Regions from separate parts of the Virgibacillus ainsalahensis genome, predicted to be linked through region 1. Evidence: riboswitches for the same ligand, from Rfam matches in the RefSeq annotation. Region 1 holds a riboswitch; each other region holds the start of a gene.
The links. A riboswitch is a leader RNA that binds a small molecule or an ion and turns the genes downstream of it on or off. The one in region 1 is predicted to bind S-adenosylmethionine.
Positions count from the first base shown of each region.

Region 2: another riboswitch for S-adenosylmethionine. It lies ahead of ACZ427_RS18070 (OsmC family protein); the one in region 1 lies ahead of ACZ427_RS14255 (carboxymuconolactone decarboxylase family protein).
Region 3: another riboswitch for S-adenosylmethionine. It lies ahead of ACZ427_RS18490 (5-methyltetrahydropteroyltriglutamate--homocysteine S-methyltransferase); the one in region 1 lies ahead of ACZ427_RS14255 (carboxymuconolactone decarboxylase family protein).

Region 1 is NZ_AP043943.1:2,915,020-2,922,344, reverse strand. Features, by position in the region: gene ACZ427_RS14280 (metallophosphoesterase family protein) at 963-1,451, opposite strand; gene ACZ427_RS14275 (hypothetical protein) at 1,755-1,967, shown strand; partial or broken gene ACZ427_RS14270 (MBL fold metallo-hydrolase) at 2,010-2,328, opposite strand; gene ACZ427_RS14265 (DegV family protein) at 2,486-3,337, opposite strand; gene ACZ427_RS14260 (DUF4317 domain-containing protein) at 3,544-4,746, shown strand; SAM riboswitch class I at 4,991-5,101, shown strand; gene ACZ427_RS14255 (carboxymuconolactone decarboxylase family protein) at 5,339-6,007, shown strand; gene ACZ427_RS14250 (LLM class flavin-dependent oxidoreductase) at 6,055-7,325, shown strand, end outside.
Region 2 is NZ_AP043943.1:3,634,779-3,642,103, forward strand. Features, by position in the region: gene ACZ427_RS18060 (Msr family ABC-F type ribosomal protection protein) at 251-1,705, shown strand; gene ACZ427_RS18065 (ferritin) at 2,759-3,262, opposite strand; gene ACZ427_RS18070 (OsmC family protein) at 3,388-3,846, opposite strand; SAM riboswitch class I at 3,931-4,054, opposite strand; gene ACZ427_RS18075 (DJ-1/PfpI family protein) at 4,252-4,551, shown strand; gene ACZ427_RS18080 (DinB family protein) at 4,685-5,221, shown strand; gene ACZ427_RS18085 (purine-cytosine permease family protein) at 5,264-6,664, opposite strand.
Region 3 is NZ_AP043943.1:3,721,953-3,729,277, forward strand. Features, by position in the region: gene ACZ427_RS18480 (D-glycero-alpha-D-manno-heptose-1,7-bisphosphate 7-phosphatase) at 1-243, shown strand, start outside; gene metA (homoserine O-acetyltransferase MetA) at 327-1,235, shown strand; SAM riboswitch class I at 1,513-1,615, shown strand; gene ACZ427_RS18490 (5-methyltetrahydropteroyltriglutamate--homocysteine S-methyltransferase) at 1,696-2,808, shown strand; gene ACZ427_RS18495 (CidA/LrgA family protein) at 3,027-3,398, shown strand; gene ACZ427_RS18500 (LrgB family protein) at 3,391-4,080, shown strand; gene ACZ427_RS18505 (DUF2512 family protein) at 4,307-4,741, opposite strand; gene ACZ427_RS18510 (sigma-70 family RNA polymerase sigma factor) at 5,196-5,774, opposite strand; gene ACZ427_RS18515 (N-acetylmuramoyl-L-alanine amidase) at 5,843-6,631, opposite strand; gene ACZ427_RS18520 (DUF1028 domain-containing protein) at 6,812-7,325, shown strand, end outside.

The DNA of each region.
Region 1 (7,325 bases):
TAATATATTCTATAAAAACAATAAAAGTAGGCTAAGGAAAAACCAAAAAATAAAGTCAAGTACGGGCGGCATGATGTAAATCATCGCCCATAAACCATGATATAACAGTCAATAATGACACCTGTTCCTCCAAAGAAAACTGTCATCCAGTTAATATGATTGTAATATATAGAATAAATGACTCATACAGACATGCTCATATTCAAAATATTACTCATAAATTTTTGGTTTGCAAATCTCTATTTTGTGTTATAATATACATAGAAACACAAAGCAGACATAAAATAATAAAGACCGAAGATATTGTGGTATCTTCGGTCAGCAATGAACCGCTTCCCCTTCGGGCCAGCGCAAGTAAGGAATAGACCTCACCATGACTGAAAATATCAGGGAGGTCTATTTTTTATGGTCGATGATCATCACAACAAGAGTTGCGAAAGTGATCATAATAACCATTGTCTCAAAAACAGACAATAGGCACCACCCCTTCGTTTTAGCGTATCGTATGACACCTACAACCGGCAGAAGTGCGCCGCCCTCCTTGAGAAAAACTACTATTGCATGTTTCACTTATACCACTGCCATTATTCTTTTGTAACTATCAAAGGATAAAATCTAAACTAAATAGAAGCAGAAACAGTAGCAAACATGAATCGCGCAGATTTTATGACTAGAGAGAAAGAGGCATTATGGCGTACCTCGCATTCAAGGATTACTTCCTGCATCTCAATTGTCTTATCATCCTCATGATCCCCCGAAAGTAGTATGAAAGAATGTAAAGTACCACAAATGACGATTGAAACATAGACACAGGGACCTGGAAGACTGGACCAAAACGCCTCATTCATAAGTGAGATCGACTGAATATGCTCTATACACGATTCCTCTTGCAATCTATTGTTCACTTTCCTCCGCTGTGGGTTTCCGGAGTCAGTGGACTAGGACCAGACTAGGCTCATTGTTCACTGAAAAAAGACGAATTCTGCATGTATTTCTTCGTCAATCTCAAGAATGGCGAATGAGTAATAGGGCTGTGTGCGTTTGTCTGTCGGTGAACCGGGGTTTAGTAACAGTACTTTTTTGAAATAACGGAGCAGTGGGATATGGGAATGGCCAAAAATAATCACGTCTACTTTTTCATCAGCAAAAGCTTCAAATGCTCTGGTTTCGGTTGTCTTTTTTTCTCCGTGGCCGTGAACGATACCGATACGAAATCCATTTATCGTTACCAGTTCTTTTGAAGAGAAATTTTTAGTAATACCCGCACCATCGACATTTCCATAAACGCCTTTAACAGGTCCATACTTTGCAAGCGCGTTGTATACATCCATAGAATTCCAATCTCCTGCATGTATGATCATGTCAGCTGTCTTTAATTCTTGAATAAGCCGGGTTGGCAACTCTTTCGCCTTGTACGGCATGTGAGTGTCTGCCATGATGATAATCCGCATTTTACACGCTCCTTCCTGTTTTGCCATTACCGGCATAGTGGTTATTAGGTGTCGGCAGGTTTCTAACCGGAAATATAATCATGATGGCCATTGTTGTTATTTGTATCAGCGGTGCTTGCGGGCGGCGCTATTATATCATATAATTCCTTTTATAAAGCATTGAAACGGCTTACATACCAACAAGGTATAGTAAATACATAGATTGTCAATTATGAAAAAAGCAACCCCTCACTAATGAGATTTTCCCCTATGTTATAATTATGTTAATAGACTAATTTCCCTGTGAAAGAAAGGATGGATGGTGTGAGTAAGCAAAAGAAAGGAACATGGGCAGAGGCCAAAAAGCGCTGCCGTCTAAATCAGGCGGATATTCAAATGGCAAAAGAGCTTGGCATGAAACCAAAGAGTCTCATTAAAAATATTCCTCCCCCTTCCCAGCAATGGAAAGCACCGGTCAAGATATGGGTTCGTGATTTATATGAGAAAAAATTTGGAAAGGTACTTGATCAAAAATGAATGAAGAACATAAAGCACTTCCTGAAGAAGAAATACGTGCCATTTTGCGTGAGGAGCAGCCTTATATACTTCATAGAATTCATCTTTTCCCATTATGAGAGAATCGCCTTCTAGGAATTGATTATCTCCAGCATTTAAAATTGGTTTGTGTGTTTCAATTTCTTCTTGACCCCCCTCATACCACACAGTATTCCCGGCTACATATACGTTTTCTCATCTGGGTGTTTGAAGACAACTCCACCCATACATGAGCAGCAACTTCCAGTATTTTTCCTCTACCATGCTCGTCTTTTGTTTTGATTAATTTAATATCCTCAAAAGCTGTATCTTCTTGAAGAACTTCTACATTTTTGAATCCAGCTGTATACGAATAGATATATGCTTTTGGATATCCTTCATTAGTTGCAAAGATAAAGTCATTTCCTCATATGAATAAAATGATTTATTATCATTCATAATCTTATCTAGTTTTTGTTTATGTGACCGGCTGAGACCTATTTTTGCTACGCTTTTATAGCTTAAACTTCTAATCCTGCAATCCCGAAACCACCAGGTCCAGAATGAGTTGAAATCATAGCACCTGCCTGCATCCATTTTATATTAATGAAACCATGTTCTATTGCGATTTCATCCATTCGCTGCTTAATCCCTTCATCAAGACCGATAGAGTAGATTAAATAGAGTTGGTTCCGATCAATGTCGTATTGATTTAAATAGTCTCGCATAAGTTTTTCTGAAACCTTACTCATTTTTCCGCGATATTTTTTATTAGAAACAAGTTTCCCGTCGATTAATTCAATTCGAGGCTTTAATTTTAACAAAGCCCCACCGAGATAAGCCACATTACTTACACGTCCACCAGCTCTTAAAAATTCCAGGCTGCCGGGGACGAAAGCGAGTTTTGATTTAGGAATAATAGCTTTAATTTTTTCTACTAATTGATTAGGTTCCATCGTGGGTTCCTGCTCTATTAGTGTAACAGCATACATCACAATAGCGGTTAATCCACCTGTAACATTCAAAGCGTCAATGAGAAAAAGGTTGTCAAATTCTTCTGATGCAATCACTGCATTTTGAAAGGAGGAAGAGGCCTTTGACGTATAGCCATTATGAACAATGATGCAATCAGGAAAGTCTGCATTTATCTTTGTGAAAAAATTATGATATTCATGGGAATTTGTAGATGTTGTAGATGGTATATTTTTGGTACGGTCATAATAGTCATAGATTTCCTGTACGGGAAGGGAACCATCCAAATAATCCTCACCATCCATGATGACGTGCATTGGGACGACTTGAACATCATGTTCTAAAGCTAAATCTTCCGGTATATCTGCGCCACTCTCTGTCGATAAAATAATTTTTCTCATCATTTGCCCCCATTTCCATATAATCAAGCTGTTCCTGTGTCATTTTTATATACTACTATAAATATACACGAAAAGGGAAAGGGATACATGGTTTTAAAAAAATTGGGTTAGTGAGTGGAATGATGCAACTGGTATCTATGATAAAATGATAGAATGTATATAGGGAAATACAACGCACTGATTACCAATTTAGGAGTGGAACAACTTTGGACAAAAAAGATATAGCAAATATCCGTAAACAATTTAAAGTGGATAATGATTTATTGAAAATAGATGAAATTTTTAATGTGTACATCATGAAAGAATCCAGTGATATTTACCATCACCAGAGTTCGCCATTTGAAATGCTGGAGATTGATCAGAAAGAGTTGTTTATGGACAATTTTAAAAAAGTATTATCCGGTCAATTGGATGAAAAGTTATTTGAATTAAAGTTTCAGCGTGATGTGGAAAACAACAGTCAGCTCATTCTCCATCAAGGTCTTTTAAGTAATGATACAGAAGAATGGAAGGGGCATATGCTTCAGCTCGTAGAAAAAATGCTGAAGGATAAACAATACGAAATGGATATTGTTGTAACCTTTATTCGGGGAGAATATATGAAACCGATGAAGAACATGAGTGACGAGGCGGAAGAAAGTGAACGGGACAGGGTTTATTCCCATCCCTTTATTTTATGCAGTATGAACAAAACGCAGGATCCGAAAAAAGAATTACTTTTTGATTATGTCGAAAAGGAATTTAAATATAATATTGTTGTAGATCCAATTATCAATTTAAAAGCTCCCATATCAGGATTTCTATTTCCTTCTATCACGGATAATGCTGCGGATGTCAACCATGTTCTTTATTCGTCAGGGAAGAAGAATGAACTGAATTATCATTTTATAGAAGAAGTTTTAAATGCGGAAGAAATTATGACTGCTGCACAGGATAAATTAGTTTTTGAGGAAATTGTGAAAAACGTAGCTGGTGATCAAAAAATCAATACATCCACACTTTCGAATGTATACGAAGAGATTCATCGGGTCACAGAAGAACATGAAGAGGAAGATATACCGAAATTAGACTATAAAGATGTGGAACAGGTTTTAACAAGCAGTGGAATAGAAGATGTTAACACCGAAAAGGTTGAGTCCGCTTTTAAAACGGTGATTGATGATGAACGTTATGAGTTTAAAGCAAACAACATTGTACCGAAATATACTTCAAAATCTATCAAAATAGAGACGAAAATAGCGAATATCTCCATAAGTCCACAAGACTTAAGCCATGTCCGTCAAGTTCATTTCAATGGAAAACGTTTCTTGATGATGGAAGTGGAAGAAAACACGGTGATTGAAGGCTTTGAAATGATTCCGGAAGCTTTAATTCAACAAGCGCCGGAGGACAATGATACATCGGAGTAGAATGGGAAATATAACGCACTGTTATACTGATTGTAGTGCCAACACTATATTGTGGTTATATCATTTTTGTTAGATAAATTAGTGTAAAGTCAGGGTTTTCGCTATACTTCTAATATATTTCACTGTTTTCTTAGAGAAACTCTTGGTTTAACTGCTGAAAAAACAAAAACTTCACTTGACAGTTTTACTAGTATCCGATAAGATGTGAAGAAATCTTAAAAATTTAAAAATTAAATAAAGCAATTCCTTATCAAGAGTCGGGGGAGGAACTGGTCCTGTGATCCCGCAGCAACCGTTACTTGAAATACAGTAAAACGGTGCTAATTCCAGCAAGCATCCGCTTGAAAGATGAGTAAGTGTGTAAAGAAATTTAACCTCTTCCTCATCGGGAGAGGTTTTTTTCATTCTAATTGGAATAGATAGGAATCAATTACTGGGTATAATATTGTTTGAAAACCAAGTAATTTCATAAGGTAAGTTTAATTAATTTTAGGGAGGTGGTTAAAAAAGCAATAAATTACCTTCATGACCTGTCTATTAATTTATCACACATTACACATTACAAACCAAAATTAAAAATTTATGAGGAGAGATTACATTGACAAAGACTGATAGCTTGTACAAAAAATCGTATTTTAACCGGATTACTGAATTAAAGGAATATGCTCCAGAAGTATTTCAATCCTTTTTTGCATTTAATGACAAGGCATTGGCAAAAGGGAATTTGTCCGTAAAATCGAAGGAATTAATTGCCGTGGCGGTGGCACACATAACTGGCTGCCCGTACTGTATTGATTTACATGTGGGTAATGCAAAGAAAAATGATGCTGATAAAGAGGAAGTGGCGGAAGCTATTTTTGTGGCAATAGCATTAAAGGCAGGATCGGCAGCCGCACACTGTGTGAACGCCCTGAATGCATTTGACGGGCAAGGTGATGATGAGCTTTATAAAGCATCCTATTTCAACAGACTTAAGGAATTTGGTGAACTCAATGGTGATACATTCAAGGCATTTGCGGGATTTGATCAAAAGGCCATCAAGGCAGGTAAACTGACAGAAAAGGAAAAAGAGTTAATTGCAGTGGCGTCAGCACATACAACAGGGTGCGCTTATTGTATTGACTTGCATACGAAAAATGCTAAGAAAACAGGAGCAACTCTAGAGGAAATTTCTGAAGCTATTTTTGTAGCGGTAGCTTTAAAAGCAGGATCAGCAATTGCACATAGTGTGAATGCATTAAATGCTTACGACGAGGCTTAAGTCGTAAGCAAAGACCACTTAAAAACAAGGGAAAAGGAGTTCTAACAATGACAAAACAAATTCACTTAAATGGATTTATTCAAAATTCACCTTCCCCACACTCCACGGGATTGTGGAAACATGAAAAAGATCAGGGGACAAATCATAACCGACTGTCTTATTGGACGGAAACAGCAAAAGTTTTAGAACGCGGGAAATTTGATGCAATGTTTATCGCCGATGTTCTAGGGACGTACAGTGTATATGGGAATAGTCATGAAGCAGCTGCTCAACATGCTGTCCAACTTCCAGCCCATGATCCGCTGATCCCAATTTCCGCAATGGCCGCGGTAACTGAAAATCTTGGCTTTGCGCCAACGATTTCCGCTACATATGCGCAACCATACGCACTTGCGAGACAATTATCAACACTTGATCATTTAACGGAGGGAAGGGTTGCATGGAATGTGGTGACATCTTATCTCGAAAGCGAAGCAGTTAATCTCGGGCTTTCCGGTCGTCTTCCAAAGGAACTCCGTTATGACCGTGCCGATGAGTTCCTCGAGGTCGTCTATAAACTCTGGGAACACAGCTGGGATGATGATGCGGTTGTTCATGATCGAGAAAATGATACATTTGCACATCCTGATAAGGTTCGATTGATTAATCATGAAGGCGAATTCTTTAATGTACCGGGTCCGCATTTGGCCGAACCTTCGCCCCAACGTACTCCGGTTTTATTTCAGGCAGGAGCTTCACCAAAAGGACGCGACTTTGCGGCTAAACATGCCGAGGCTGTCTTTACCAAAAATCATTCGCTGGACGCATTAAAAGCCTATGTTGCAGACATCCGGAAGCGAACACAGGAACAGGGCAGAAACTCGGAGGATGTACTCATTTTTCCAATGATCCTGCCAATCATCGGGGCAACGGAAGAAGAAGCGTATGCGAAATATAGAGATTTGACCAACCATGTCAGCTATGAAGGAACAGCTTCTCTTCTTTCCGGTCACACGGGAATTGATTTTTCCAAATACGATCCAGATCAGTATATTGAAGATATAGAAACAGAAGCGGTTCAGGGAAATCTGGATATGTATACGAAAGATCCTAATAAAAAATGGACACTGCGGGAGGCCGTCAAAAATCACGGGCTTGGTAATGGCACCGTGAAGTTTATCGGTACACCCGAACAAATTGCGGATCGAATCGAGGAATGGGCTGTGGAAGGTGATGTTGATGGGTTTAATATCGCACAGACCTACTCACCGGATACATTTCGAGAGTTTGTGGATTTAGTTGTACCTGAGCTGCAGAGACGTGGCATTTACCGGACGGA
Region 2 (7,325 bases), 720 kb from region 1:
GATTCCTCTGTCTTTTTTTAATTTTTCTAAAAAAGGTTTTTGTGGTAAGCTTTACCAAGAAACCGGACATAATCTCTTTACTCTCCAATCACAGGCATTCCGTCTGTGATTTTTTATTTTCTTGAAGAAATTGAAGTGGGAGGAAAATACGATGCAATTCTTATTATTTTTTTGATGCGGGCTTGAAGTAGAAGCCCGTATCGATCCTGGCTATCGATACGAAATAACCAAATTTCGGGAGGTAGCAAAGATGGAACAAATATGTTTTGAATTAGAAAATGTTGAAGTTAACTATTTAGATAAAAAGGTATTAGAAATTGAACGTTTAGCAGTACATCAATTTGACCGTATCGGTATCGTTGGAAAAAATGGAGCAGGGAAAAGTACGCTATTAAAGCTACTTGCAGGTACGGTTCAACCGTCACATGGAAAAGTGAGTCGTCACGTGGATTTCGGTTATTTTGAACAAGTGGAGGCGCCAAAAGCCCGTGAGGCTGATCCTGAGTTACTGGGAAAATTGCATGTCTCAGACGATGCGGATGGATTAAGTGGTGGTGAGCAAACAAGACTGAAGCTTGCACAATTGTTTACACACTACTACGAAGCTTTATTCATTGATGAACCGACTACACACCTGGATCAGAGTGGTATATCGTTTTTATGTGATGAACTGATGTATTACTATGGTGCACTGCTGCTTATCAGTCATGATCGCGCTGTGCTGGATGAACTTGTTACAACAATTTGGGAAGTGGACGGGGGAAAAGTAAACGTATATACCGGAAATTACAGTGAATACATGGCCCAGAAGCAATTGGAGGTTCAGCAGCAAAACCAGGAACATGAACAATATTTGAAAGAAAAGAGCCGACTGGAAAAAGCGGCGCAAGAAAAGATGAAAAAAGCGGATAAAATAGCTAAGTCTTCTTCGATGTCGAAAAAAGAATCGAAAACAAAAGCAAATCGTATGTTTGAGACGAAATCGAAAGGCACGAGCCAAAAAGCGATACAGCGTGCGGCAAAAGCAGTTGAACATCGAATGGAGAAACTGGAGGAAGTTGAAGCTGTAAAAGAAGAAAGATCCATTGTGTTTCACCAGTCAAAAGCATTGGAATTGCATAACAAATTTCCAATTATGGCAGACAGACTAACACTGTGTGTCAAGGGAAAAGTGTTATTGGATGATGTAAGTTTCCAAATGCCGTTGGGTAAAAAAATAGCGATTAACGGCAGCAACGGCAGTGGGAAAAGTACGTTGTTCCATCATATTGTGAACAACGGGTCCGGCTTAAGCCTTTCACCAAAAGCAAAGATAGGTTACTTCCGTCAAATGAGCTATCAATTTACCAGTGATGAAACGGTGCTGCAATTTGTGAAAAACCGCTCTGCATATGATGAAGGATTTCTGCGAAGTGTTTTGCATTCCATGATGTTTGTCGGAACAGATATACAAAAAAGCGTGAAGTCATTAAGTGGTGGAGAAGCAACCCGTCTACAACTTTGCAAACTTTTCTTAGGGGAATATAACATTTTACTGTTAGACGAACCGACTAATTTCTTAGACATCCGTGCTATTGAAGCACTGGAACGCTTTATCACTTCCTATAAAGGAACCATTCTGTTTGTATCACATGATAAAAAATTTATAGAAAATGTAGCAGATCTGCAATTTCAAATCGCTAATAAAAAGATGTTGCAAATGTAAATGAACAAGTTAAATAGCATACCAAATCGCATAGTGATTGGTATGCTATTTTTCGTTGATATACAATCATTATGACAGCTCTCCTTCGTTCGGTCGTTCATTCACCTGATAAGTGCCCGAAAGCCGGCTCTTTCTCCTCGTTCAGTCGTTCATCCCCCTGATGAGTGCCCGAATGACAGCTTTTCTTCTTCGTTCAGTCGTTCATCCCCCTGATAAGTGCCCGAAAGCCGGTTCTTCCTCTTCGTTCAGTCGTTCATCCCCATGATGAGTGCCCGAATGACGGCCCTTTCTCTTCGTTCGGTTGTTCATCCTCTTGATGAGTGCCCGAATGACAGCTTTTCATCTTCGTTCAGTCGTTCATCCCCATGATGAGTGACCGAATGACAGCTCTTTTTCTTCGTTCAGTCGTTCATCCCCTTGATGAGTGCCCGAATGCCAGCTCTTCTTCTTCGTTCTGTCGTTCATCCCCATGATGAGTGACCGAATGACAGCTCTTTTTCTTCGTTCAGTCGTTCATCCCCATGATGAGTGCCCGAATGACAGCTTTTCATCTTCGTTCAGTCGTTCATCCCCTTGATGAGTGCCCGAATGTCGGTTCTTTTTCTTCGTTCGGTTGTTCATCCTCTTGATGAGTGCCCGAATGACAGCTTTTCATCTTCGTTCAGTCGTTCATCCCCATGATAAGTGCCCGAATGTCGGTTCTTTTTCTTCGTTCGGTTGTTCATCCTCTTGATAAGTGCCCGAATGACAGCTTTTCTTCTTCGTTCAGTCGTTCATCCCCCTGATGAGTGCCCGAATGACAGCTTTTCATCTTCGTTCTGTCGTTCATCCCCCTGATGAGTGCCCGAATGACAGCTCTTCTTCTTCGTTCAGTCGTTCATCCCCATGATGAGTGACCGAATGACAGCTTTTCTTCTTCGTTCAGTCGTTCATCCCCCCGATGAGTCCCGATTCCTGGAGAATGTTAATTGAATCAATAACCATAGGTATTTTTACAGATCAATAGAAAACTGCACCCGGATTTGGAGTGCAGTTTTCTATTGATCTATCCAATTAATCTTCTTCGTCAAACTCCCGCTTGGCAAGCTGCTGTTCATAGATAAACAGTGCATTATTATCATCTTTGATACGCTCCATATAGTCAATATGCGTTTCAAACATGGACTCTTCTTCAACCTGTTCATCCAGGAACCATCTGACAAAGGATAATGTCATATGTTCCTTCTCATCCATTGCAATATCTGATATTTCATAGAATGATTTTGTTACTTCTCTTTCCTGTTCTCGGCCTTTTTTGAACGTATCCAGAACGGAACCATAATCATTTTTCGGTGCAGGAAGTGCTTTAAACTTCGCATGAATCCCACGATCGTTCAAGTAATTGTAAATTTTCATGCCGTGGTAACGCTCTTCCTTCGCCTGCTGGATAAAGAAATTAGCAAAACCATCATAGCTGTTCGTTTCACAGTAGGATGCCATCGCCATGTACTCATGGGATGCTGCAAACTCGTTGTTCATTTGGTTAATTAATGCTTCTTGTAACTTATTTGACAACATAGAAATCATCCTCCTTTGTGAGTTAATTATAACACTATTCGTGGTTACATAATAAAGAAAGATGCATTCTGTTTTATTCAATAGATTGAGATCATCTGCTTTTCATGAATCGGCGCGCTCTTTGTTTATTTTTGCCCAACCGGATTCTCGATCACTACCCCTCCAGATACAACTTCTACTGTGTTGGCGATGGTATCACCGACAGGGCAGTGTTTTTCGATGAATGCAACAAACTCATTCACTTTCTCCTCGGGTGCATCTGTCTCGATGTGGTAGGTATAGCGGATGGTGGAAAAGCCCGGGCGGACATCACTTTTGCCAAGGAATCCGTCAAGATCTATGTCACCTTCCAGCTCCACGGAAAATGCGTTCAGATTGATATCGAATTTTTCCGCATAGGTACGGGCGACAATGGACTGGCATGCGCCGAGTCCGGAAAGTAGCACCTCCACTGGATTCATGCCTTTGTCGGTTCCACCAAGATTTGCCGGCTCATCAATGGTCAGTTTGTGGCCCCTTGCTTCTGTCTCCACCAATACATTTTCTTTGAGTGTTGCATTTGCCTTAACTGTTTGTACAGCCATTTATAATCCGCTCCTTTATTATTATTTACACAAAAGCCCTTCTCCATGAAGGGGAAGGGCGGTAATCTTAGACATCACGTCCCCTTCCCATCTTCGGAATGCATTCATTCCTCTGAAATTGGCACCGTGTTTTAAAAGGGGAAAATCCCTTCTAAGACCGGTTGCCGAGAGCTCATCGGGTCAGTCCCTCCCTCTCTCTGGATAAGAAGTAGCTATTTATGTAATTGTCATTAATCTTATCAGAATTAGTAGAATAGTCAAGCGATTTTTGCATGAAATTTATTTCAGTGTAATAGCAGAGTTGTTAAATAAGCAGGAATGTGGTCAATAGCGTAGAAATAGTTATATACATAGGAGGAGTAGCAATGCAGGAGTTTTAAATCAAAGGGAAAGATAAAAGATTGGATGATGAAACATAAAACGATTGAATATATCTGTTCCGTCTGCACCGGAGCGTACATATTAGGTGAAACTGGATTATTAGATGGAAAGAAAGCTACTACCCACCACTCAGCGTTGAAAATTGTACAAGAAAAGTATCCTCATATTCGCGTTTTATCCGATAGTAAAGTTGTGCATGATGGTAACTTCATTTCTTCCGGCGGGGTCTCTTCAGGAATTAATATGGCACTCTACCTTGTAGAGCAAATAATGGGGAAAGCAACTGCTGAGAGAACAGCTAAAACGATTGAATTTGTGCAATAAATATTTTCATGAACGGGGCAGGTAATTGCGGAATAAGGCATTGAATTGTAAGTCGTAGATAAACAGATTTCACAAGGAGAACGAAATATCCATTATAGGTTTAGAAGGTGAATATCCCTTGAAAAGTGAGCAGATGCAATTTTATTTTCAGCTGGTAGAAGACCAACGTAATGATTTTTTTCGGTACATAGATGAAAAGGTGGAGGACGCATGGGAACGTCCACTAACGGATAAATGGTCGATTGGCGAGACAGTCTATCATCTCGTGCTTATGGTAAGGTTAGTGCGAAGGGTTTCCATTTTTTATCTTCCAGTGATGCAGCCTTATGCACATCTACGCAAGAAACGTCCGTATCAAACAAAGAGTCATAATATTTATGAGGAATACAAGCAAACGAAGAAACGACCAATGAAAGCGCCTTTTCTGTTAATACCGCCAAATAATCTGAGTCAGAAATACCACTTCACAGAGGTTTGGCAGCTGCTCAACACCGAAACAGCCAAATTGAAGGAAAAAGTTGCTGCTATCGATGAACGTGTGGCCGGCCAAATTCGCTATCCCGACCCGATTGCCCACTACCCAAACGTCATTCAAAGCATTCACTTAGTAGCAATCCATGAACAACACCATTTCGATTTAGCAGTAAAATATGATCAGAATCAAAAATAATAAAAACAAAACCCTCTACTCACACGAGTAGAGGGTTTATTTTTATGCGATATAATCTTGTTTGTGAACATCAGGGTTTTCTTTTATGATATAGAATTTACCTTTTGTTGTAATTGCAAGGACTACGGTAAGAATCGCTGCAAGTATTGCTGCAAAGAATGCGGCAGTACTTTGCAGGAACGTACCCATATAGCCTAATGCAGCAATTGTTCCTAAACCACTGGCTATCAATAATGATGCAACACCAACAGGGTTCCACTTATGCAGGTTTTCCTGTTTGGCTTCATAATAGCCTGGGCCAATCTTAAGAATTCGCTTGACGATGACCGCATCTGTTACTAGAATAGCAGCCCATGTCATCAAAAAGACCCCTTGGAATGTCATTGCCATTTCCAGATGATTCACGATGCCACCAAGCATTAAGACAATCGCAGAGATACCTGTAATAACTACCCAGAAACGTCTGCCCGGTGTAAATTTAAAGATGTTTTCAAAAAAGGAAGACAGGGAAAGAGAACCACTGTAGATGTTGGTAATATTGATTCTTACCTGTGTGATCATTGTAAATAAAACACCCCAGATACCTAGCAGTAGTACGATGTATACACCAGGATTCGGTTCTCCCAGGCGAACACCAAACCAGATACCAAGACCTCCCATCACACCAAAACAGAAGATTTGCGGAATAAAGCCAATGGCAAAGATGCCAAATTTCGTATCTTTCGGTTTAAGAAAACGGGCATAATCAGAAGCGAGCAACGGTGTCAGTCCCATGATCCCGTGCTGCATCCCGATACAAAGCAATAGCGCTGTACCACCTACTTGAACCCCTTCTGGCATATAGGTCCAGAAGCTACCTTCATAGAGGGAAGGTGTCATTGAGGCCATTACGATTGCTGCAATTAAAAAAACGCCGAACAAAGGCAGCGACCATTTTTGCAGTTTATCCAATTGCTTGATCCCAAACCAGTTTAACGGAATGACGAGTGATCCAAAGAAAATAATTAACGCCCATTGTGGGATAACTGGGAAGAATTCGTGGACGGCAGTGACTAATATCATGCCTTCCAGCGCACAATACATAATAAAATTCGTGGCATAGATAAATGAGGTTAGAGACGCTCCAATATAGCCAAATCCGCCACCACGGGATAGTAAGTTTACGTTCATCCCCGATTTTGCAGATAGATATGCAATAAATGTTCCCAATATGCCGGCAACAACAATTGCGTATATAGCTGATATAATTGCGTTAATTGCACCAAACTGTAGTGCCATTACACTACCCATTTGGAAGTAGAAAATTGCCGTTGCAATTCCGAACGTAATATTGGTAATACTTAGCCATCCCATATTTCTCTTGTCACGCGGCACCCTGTCGAGTGAATAGTCATCCCCTGACGCTTCATTGTTTGTGTGACCTGTAGTCTGATTAGATGCCATGAATATCAACTCCTTATCTTGTATAGTTTTTCACATGAAAGCGCAACTTTTTTAATATATCAATAAGAGCAAAAATATACAAATGCCGATATGGCGCTTTTTTTGGCGAATAAACTAAATAAATGGCTATATCTACTCAATACTGCGTCCATCTTAATAATGATACATAATACTGACAATTCTCGTTATTTAGGCAAAGATTTTTATGAAGATTGTTGTTGCTTAAACCGCAGCCTGATACACTTCGCGGACCTCGAGGGGGGGGCGACACGTACCTGCTATGTTCTTTAATTCACTCTGCGGGATCCTCAACTGTTGCTTTTCCAACGGTCCTCCGCTCCAATCAACCATCATAAAAGTGCATAACTATTAAGTGACTTAAATCAAGCAATGAATAAATACTATAAGTTGCAAAGCATCTTACCAGCGGAGGAAATACACGAAGACTCCAGCGGGAAAGTGAAGACGATGAGACCCCGCAGTGAGCGTTTTTTGCGAGCGAGGAGGCTCAGCGCGAGCCCTAAGGTGCGCGAAGTGTATTTCCGTAGCGGTATGTAACGGCGCACATTATATCTTTTGTGTCAAAAAACAACGAATCCTTTCGGTGGGGCAAGTAACCGCAGTCCCAAATCTTTTCGGTGGGAAGCGTAATCGCAGTCCC
Region 3 (7,325 bases), 810 kb from region 1:
CGCAAACCGAAACCACAAATGATACTGGATCTTGCCCAAAAGTATGCTATTGATTTGGCGGAAAGCTATATGGTTGGTGACCGCCTACCGGACATTCAAGCAGGGAAGGAAGCTGGTGTGCGGACAGTACTTGTTGGTGAGCGAATGGAAAACAAGAAGGAAGCGGATATGAATTTTGGGGATCTTTTATCGGTGGCGAAATGGATGTGGGAAGAAAGACAGGGTAATGTCCATTCGAAATAATTTGTCCATACCAATTGCGCAAATATTTTATTAACTCTATAATAGAATACATTATTATATGATTGTAGAGGGAGAGATATCAGTTGCCGATAAATGTACCGAAAACTTTGCCTGCAACCCAGCGATTAAAACAGGAGAAAATCTTTGTGATGGACGAGGACCGGGCAAAATCCCAGGACATTCGCCCACTAAATATACTTATTCTAAATCTGATGCCGGAAAAAGAACGAACGGAATTACAACTTCTGCGGTTATTGGGAAATACACCATTACAGGTGAATATTTCTTTCTTGAGAATGGAGACACATGAATCCAAAAATACCAGCACCTCTCACCTGGATACGTTTTATACGACCTTTGAGGAAGTTAAAGAACGCCGTTTCGATGGAATGATTGTTACCGGTGCCCCGATTGAGCACCTGCAATTTGAGAACGTGGACTATTGGGAGGAACTGACGGAAATCATGGAATGGACGAAACAGAATGTGACTTCCGTTTTGAACATTTGTTGGGGCGCCCAGGCTGCATTATATTATCATTACGGAATTGGTAAAAATGAGCTGTCGAAAAAATTAACCGGTGTTTATAAGCATCATATAGCGGATCCAACGATAAATCTTGTACGTGGTTTTGATGAAGTTTTCCGGGCACCGCATTCTAGATACACCGAAGTTCCCATAGAAGAAGTCAGACAGGATCCACGCTTATTCCTGCTTTCTTCCACCGAAGATGATGAGGCATTTATTATCCTATCTGAGGATGCAAAACATATTATGGTTACCGGTCATCTAGAGTATGATGCCACAACGCTTGCGGAGGAATATGCACGTGATCTTGATAAAGGACTGGACGTCGATTTACCGGAAAACTATTTTCCTAATGATGATGTAAATGAACAGCCACGAAACACATGGCGTTCTCATACACATCTGCTTTTTTCAAATTGGCTGAATTACTATGTCTACCAGCAAACTCCATATCAATGGGATTAATATAGTCATAACGAGAGTGACGCAGCTTAATTTGCGTTACTCTCGTTTCATTTCTGGCTGCCATCCGGAGACCATTTTAATTGTTGACTGTAAGGAAGAACAAGGAGAGTTCGTGGAAAATATTCTTTGGGAGCATTTGGCTTTGGGAGTCGGAAAAGTGAAGTGAAGGATTTATTTGCTGGCGAGTTGTTTTAGAGAAAATTGTCGAAATGTTTTGCTGTTTTTCACGAAAGCTGTTAATATATTAATTATAGTAATTTGCGATAATTAAATAGAAAACTTATCAAGAGAGGATGAGGGACTAGCCCGTTGACGCCTCAGCAACCTGTTTTAAACAAGGTGCTACTTCTAGCAAGTTGATGAAACTTGAAAGATAAGAAGACGACACAGTTATTAACAGAGCCTCTTCTTATTGGAAGGGGTTCTTTCTAATTTCTAAAAACTTTAAAGGAGAGGTAATATGACAACAAAAGTAAATCATAAAGCGCCATTTAAAGGGGATCATGTTGGAAGCTTCCTGAGACCGGAACGGATTAAGCGGGCGAGGGAACAAAGAGGAAAGGCGGAAATTACCGCAGAACAGCTGCGTCAAATCGAGGATGAAGAAATTCGTAATCTTGTGGAAAAGCAAAAGGAAGCAGGACTTAAGTCAATTACGGATGGAGAGTTTCGACGTGCCTGGTGGCATTTTGACTTTTTAGAGAATCTTGTAGGTGTAGAAGGCTTTGACCCAGATACAGGGCTGAAGTTTGATGGGATTGAAACAAAGAAACATTCCATCCGGGTTTCCGGCAAGGTCGACTTCAGTGAGGAGCATCCATTTCTCGACGATTATAAATTTCTACATAGTATTGTGGGAGAGAATCATGTTGCTAAACAGACAATTCCAAGTCCGAATATGCTATTGGTTCGTGCAGGAGTAGATCCAGAGCTTTATGAAAACATTAACGCTCTTGTGCCGGATGTTATCAATGCCTATAAAAAAGCAATCCAGGCATTTTACGATGCGGGCTGCCGCTACCTGCAGCTTGATGATACGTCCTGGGCTTCTTTTTTATCAGAAGAAGGGGAAGCATCATTAAGAGAAAGGGGTTTTGAACCTGCCAAGTTGCGTGAAATCTGTAAACAAGTCATCAATGAATCAATAGCTGATCGTCCGGACGATATGCTGATCACGATGCATATTTGCCGAGGCAATTACCGGTCCCATTATTTCAGCTCAGGATCTTATGACGCTGCATCGGAAACGATTTTTGGGGGGCTTGCTGTCGATGGGCTTTTCCTTGAATTTGATGATGAACGTTCTGGCGGTTTTGAACCGCTTCGATATGTAAACAGGGATGATATCCATGTGGTACTTGGATTAATCACTTCCAAGTTTCCAGAGCTGGAAAATAAAGAAGCAATCAAAAAGCGAATCCAGGAAGCAGCAGAATATGTACCATATGAGCAGCTTTCTCTCAGCCCGCAATGCGGATTTGCTTCAACGGAAGAAGGAAATAACTTAACGGAAGAAGAACAATGGAATAAAATCCGCCATGTTGTTGATATTGCTGAGGAAGTTTGGAAATAATAAGAAATGACAAAACAAATAATTAGCATATGGTAACCCGGGTGGCCACATCACTCGGGTTATTTTTGAGTGGGGATAAGCTCCGACCAGTATAAGAAGTTAGGGTAACATTAGTATAGGGAAATTTGTCTCTATCCTCCAAACTTTCAAAATCTTCTCGTGGTCCCGTATTTTTGCTATACTAGATGGAATGAAGAGAAAAATTGGAGTGATCTTATGTGTTAAATGTTTTCAAAATAATCATCCATATCGCTGCTTTATATGGTTTATATACTGTAGGGACGTGGATTCAGCAAATTTTTAACCTTTTTATACCGGGAAGTGTCATCGGGCTGATTCTTCTGTTTATTTTATTGATGACAGGTACTATCAAGACGGCTTGGGTTGAAAAGGGTGCACAGTTTATGATTAAGCATTTGGCCTTGTTTTTTATTCCTGCCACGGTCGGAGCAATGAATTATTTTGATTTGTTTGCGGGAAAAGGACTGCTTCTTGTGATTATCGGACTTTCCAGTACACTGATGGTGATGGTTTCTGCCGGCCATGTGAGCCAGATGTTCATGCATAAGAGGGAAAGAAGCCATGAATAATTTGCTTATTGGATTTATTTCTATTATCGGCACCCTTTTCGCTTATCTGTTTGCACTGCGGGTTTATTGGAAATGGCGTTATACATTTATGGCTCCTGTTTTTATCGCAACAACAATCATTATCACTTTTTTGCTGATTTTCCATATTCCTTATGAGACGTATATGATTGGCGGAGAATGGATTAATCATTTGCTTGGCCCCGCGGTAGTGGCTCTGGCCTATCCGCTTTACCAGCAACACAAGACCTTGAAAAAGCTGGCGCTCCCGGTTATTACTGGAACGGTTGTCGGAGCTTTTGTCGGTGTATCCACCGGTTTGATCCTAGCAAAATGGGTGGGGGTGGACGAAACAATTATTTACTCCCTTATACCCAAAAATACAACAACTCCTGTTGCCATGGGGGTTGCTGATTCCCTTGGAGGCGTCGATTCTTTGGCAGCTGTCTTTGTAATGATTGCAGGGATTGGTGGAACGATGCTTAGCTCAGTTGCATTTAAATATACTGGGGTAGCGCATCATATCGGCACTGGTGTAGGTATCGGGGGTGCGAGTCACGCGATTGGTACAGCAGTCGCAATGGAACGGGATCCATTGGAAGGGTCTGTCAGCACCATCGCCATGGTTGTAAGTGCAGTGGTTGTTTCAATTATTGCACCATGGTTTGTGATGTGGTGGATGTAGCAGGTGTATGGGTGAATTTTACCTGCCCCAGTACTGCGCTTCTAACGGAAGATCCTGCGTTCGCAGTCGTAGGTTCTTCGCTCACACCCGGAGTCTTGCGCTCAATAGCGAATGTTCTGCGTTCACGGGCGTGGGTTCTGCGCTCGCGCCAAAAAGTCTTGCGCTTATCCCCAATGGTACTGCGCCCACACAAAACTTTACCTGTATCTTCCGTTCGGACTCCTCCCTATTTCTTTCGTTGATCTGAATCAAAAGGATGTGTTTCCTCAGCAGCCTCTGTTTCCACATTTAGCATTCTTTTTGTAGGATCCCAATTGCGTTGTCCTTCCCTATTGGCCATGATATAGATGTGATAAAAATATTCGCATACAGTATTACCGGCTGCTGCGATTAATGAAGCCGCAAACCAATCTCCGCCGGCAGTTACACCATAGCTCATAAAATAAATGACGACAAATGCTAGTACAAAATCAGAAATCGTTGCGAATACATTACTAATTCTCGGTAAAATAAACAGATCTCCTAAATAGGCAAGGACGCTTAATGTTAGAGTGACCCAAAAAACATTGACAAATTCCATGCCAAATCCGAGTCCTAATATCAAATACAACAGGATTAGGGAGGCAATGAATTTTACGGCGAATAACTTGAAATGATTCATCCTAAATCTCTCCTTTCCTTATAATTTTCGCACGAAGCTTTAGATCTATACATTTCCACCATCAACCAAGATTATATTTTTTTGGTTGGCTCATTAGCTAAATGTTATTGCCTGTTGCGTTGTAGTTGATATAAAAGACGATATAACTTGAAATGAGGTCGGTGTACCCGCTGCGGAAATCAACCCAGCAGTTACGTCGTCTTTTATATCTTTTGTGTTAAAAGAAATAATTTCTTTCGGGGTGGTGAGTAATCGCAGTCCCAGATCTTTTTGGTGGGACGAGTAATCGCAGTCCCAGATCTTTTTGGTGGGACGAGTAATCGCAGTCCCAGGTCTTTTAGAGAACAGTCTTCTGGTTAGATTAGCTGGTTCATTATAGAAGATGGTGGCATGCTCTTAGCCGCTATATTGGTTTCTTACATTCAAAAAAACGTGGCCTTGAAAAAAGACCACGCTACATGTTTACAGGGGGAGCCCAGTTTATCCTTTCACGGAATTTCTCGTCCCTTAATTTCTTTCTCACTTGTTTACCCCAGCTTTTCACGGCTTCCATTGTTGTATTTTCCTGAATGGCAATTTCTTTTAAAGGTATACCGTCAATGATGTGATAATATACCCATTTCCACTGATTTTGTGTAAGGGCGGTTTTTAATTGCTGCCATAGCGCTGTATCTTCTAAAAGTATGTCTGTTTGGCCGGGAATGGGTGTTGTACCTTCTGTTCCCCTGATATGATTGCCATCGGTGTATTCCACTTTATTTTCCTGTATGAATTGATCCTTGATTTCATTTGTTCTGTTTTCTTTTCGGATCAAATCAATCAGCCGGTTCCGGATAATATAGTTAAAGTACGTTGCCATAGGTCCTTTATCCGGCTGATAGGATTCATAGGCATTCCACAATGCAAATAACCCTTCCCGGTAAAACTCCTGATTATCATCACGAATATGCAGGCGGTTAATATGAAAATGAATGCGCCGCTCATTCTGTTCCATAATCTCCTCAAATGTAAAAGGGCGTTTATTTTCTTCCATTGCTCATTCTCCTTTGTATATTATGTTTGAAAAGGTTAATTCTCCCGTTACCTGTGATAATTCTGATACTAAGCGATGAACGCGTCTTGGATGCCTGCTTTTTTGACTTTGCTCAATTGGTTTTCTGCATTTTTTCGGAAGGTGAAGGCACCTGCTTGTACACGATACCAACGGGAACCTGAAATTGTATCTGCAATCATGAATGATTCAATGCCTTTATTACGTAGTAAAGTGATGCGGGTGTTCGCATTTTCTTTTGTTTTAAAAGAACCGGCAATCACTTTGTAAGTTGTTTCAGTGTTTCCTTGTTTACGGCGGAGGTTAAATGCCCTGGCCAATCCGTTTACATGACCCTGAGCTACTTTTTCCCGCCATGCATTATCCTTCATAAAGGCTGCATCATTCCGGTTATCAATAAATCCATTTTCTGTTAATAGTGCCGGCATGACAGTTTCCCGCAACACATGGAAATTCGCCTTTTTTTGGCCGCGGTTGGCTAAATCGGCTACTTTTGAAATTTCGGCATGCATTATATCCTGATAATGTGCTGTCCGGGAACTGCTGGTTAAGCTGTCATGTATGAAATCCTCATATCCATGTGCTGCTCTGTTAAAAGCATTGCAGTGAATGGAGAGGTAATAATCCGCACCCCAGGAATTTGCCTCATTTGTACGCTGTCTTAATGTTTTTGTTCGGTCACCTGTCCGGCTCATTTTTATGCTGATGTTTTTGTATTCGCCTGTTAATATCCTGCGAATACGTTGGGCGATATCTAATACAACTTCTTTTTCTTTCATCCCATTACCTGCAGCACCCGGGTCGGATCCACCATGGCCAGGGTCTAAATAAAGTTTCATTTGCTATTTCCTCCATTTCTACTGTTTTAATGTTGATCCATTCATTTTTCTATTAGCACACCCTCTGCTTATAATTACAATCGTCCGGAGTGGATGAAAGGAGGCATCTATCAGCTATGTAATATGGTAAAATGACGATACTGATGGCTGATTTTTCATACATAAAAGGAGAGGTAAGCAATGACTTTTTCCATTGTAGGTTTTGATCCGGAGACAAAGGAACTTGGTATTGCCGTACAATCAAAATTCATTGGGGTGGGGGCTGTCGTTCCATGGGCAAAAGCAGGGGTTGGAGCTATTGCAACACAGTCTCTTGCAAATCCTGCTTATGGACCAGATGGACTGGAGTTGCTTGAACAGGGGAAATCTGCACAGGAAACAATGGATATCCTCATTCAAAATGATAAAGGTCGAGAGGACAGGCAAGTTGGAATTGTCGATGCAAACGGAAAGACGGCGACCTTTACCGGGGGAAGGTGCAAGGAATGGGCCGGTGGAAAAACTGGAGAGCACTATGCTGCTCAGGGAAATATATTGGTAAGTGAGGAAACCGTAACAGCGATGGCTGAAACATTTGAACAGGCAACTGGTACGTTGTCCGAACGATTACTTCAGGCACTTGATGCAGGACAGAAAGCAGGTGGAGATAGCCGTGGCAGACAGGCTGCTGCTCTTAATGTTGTAAAGGAAAAGG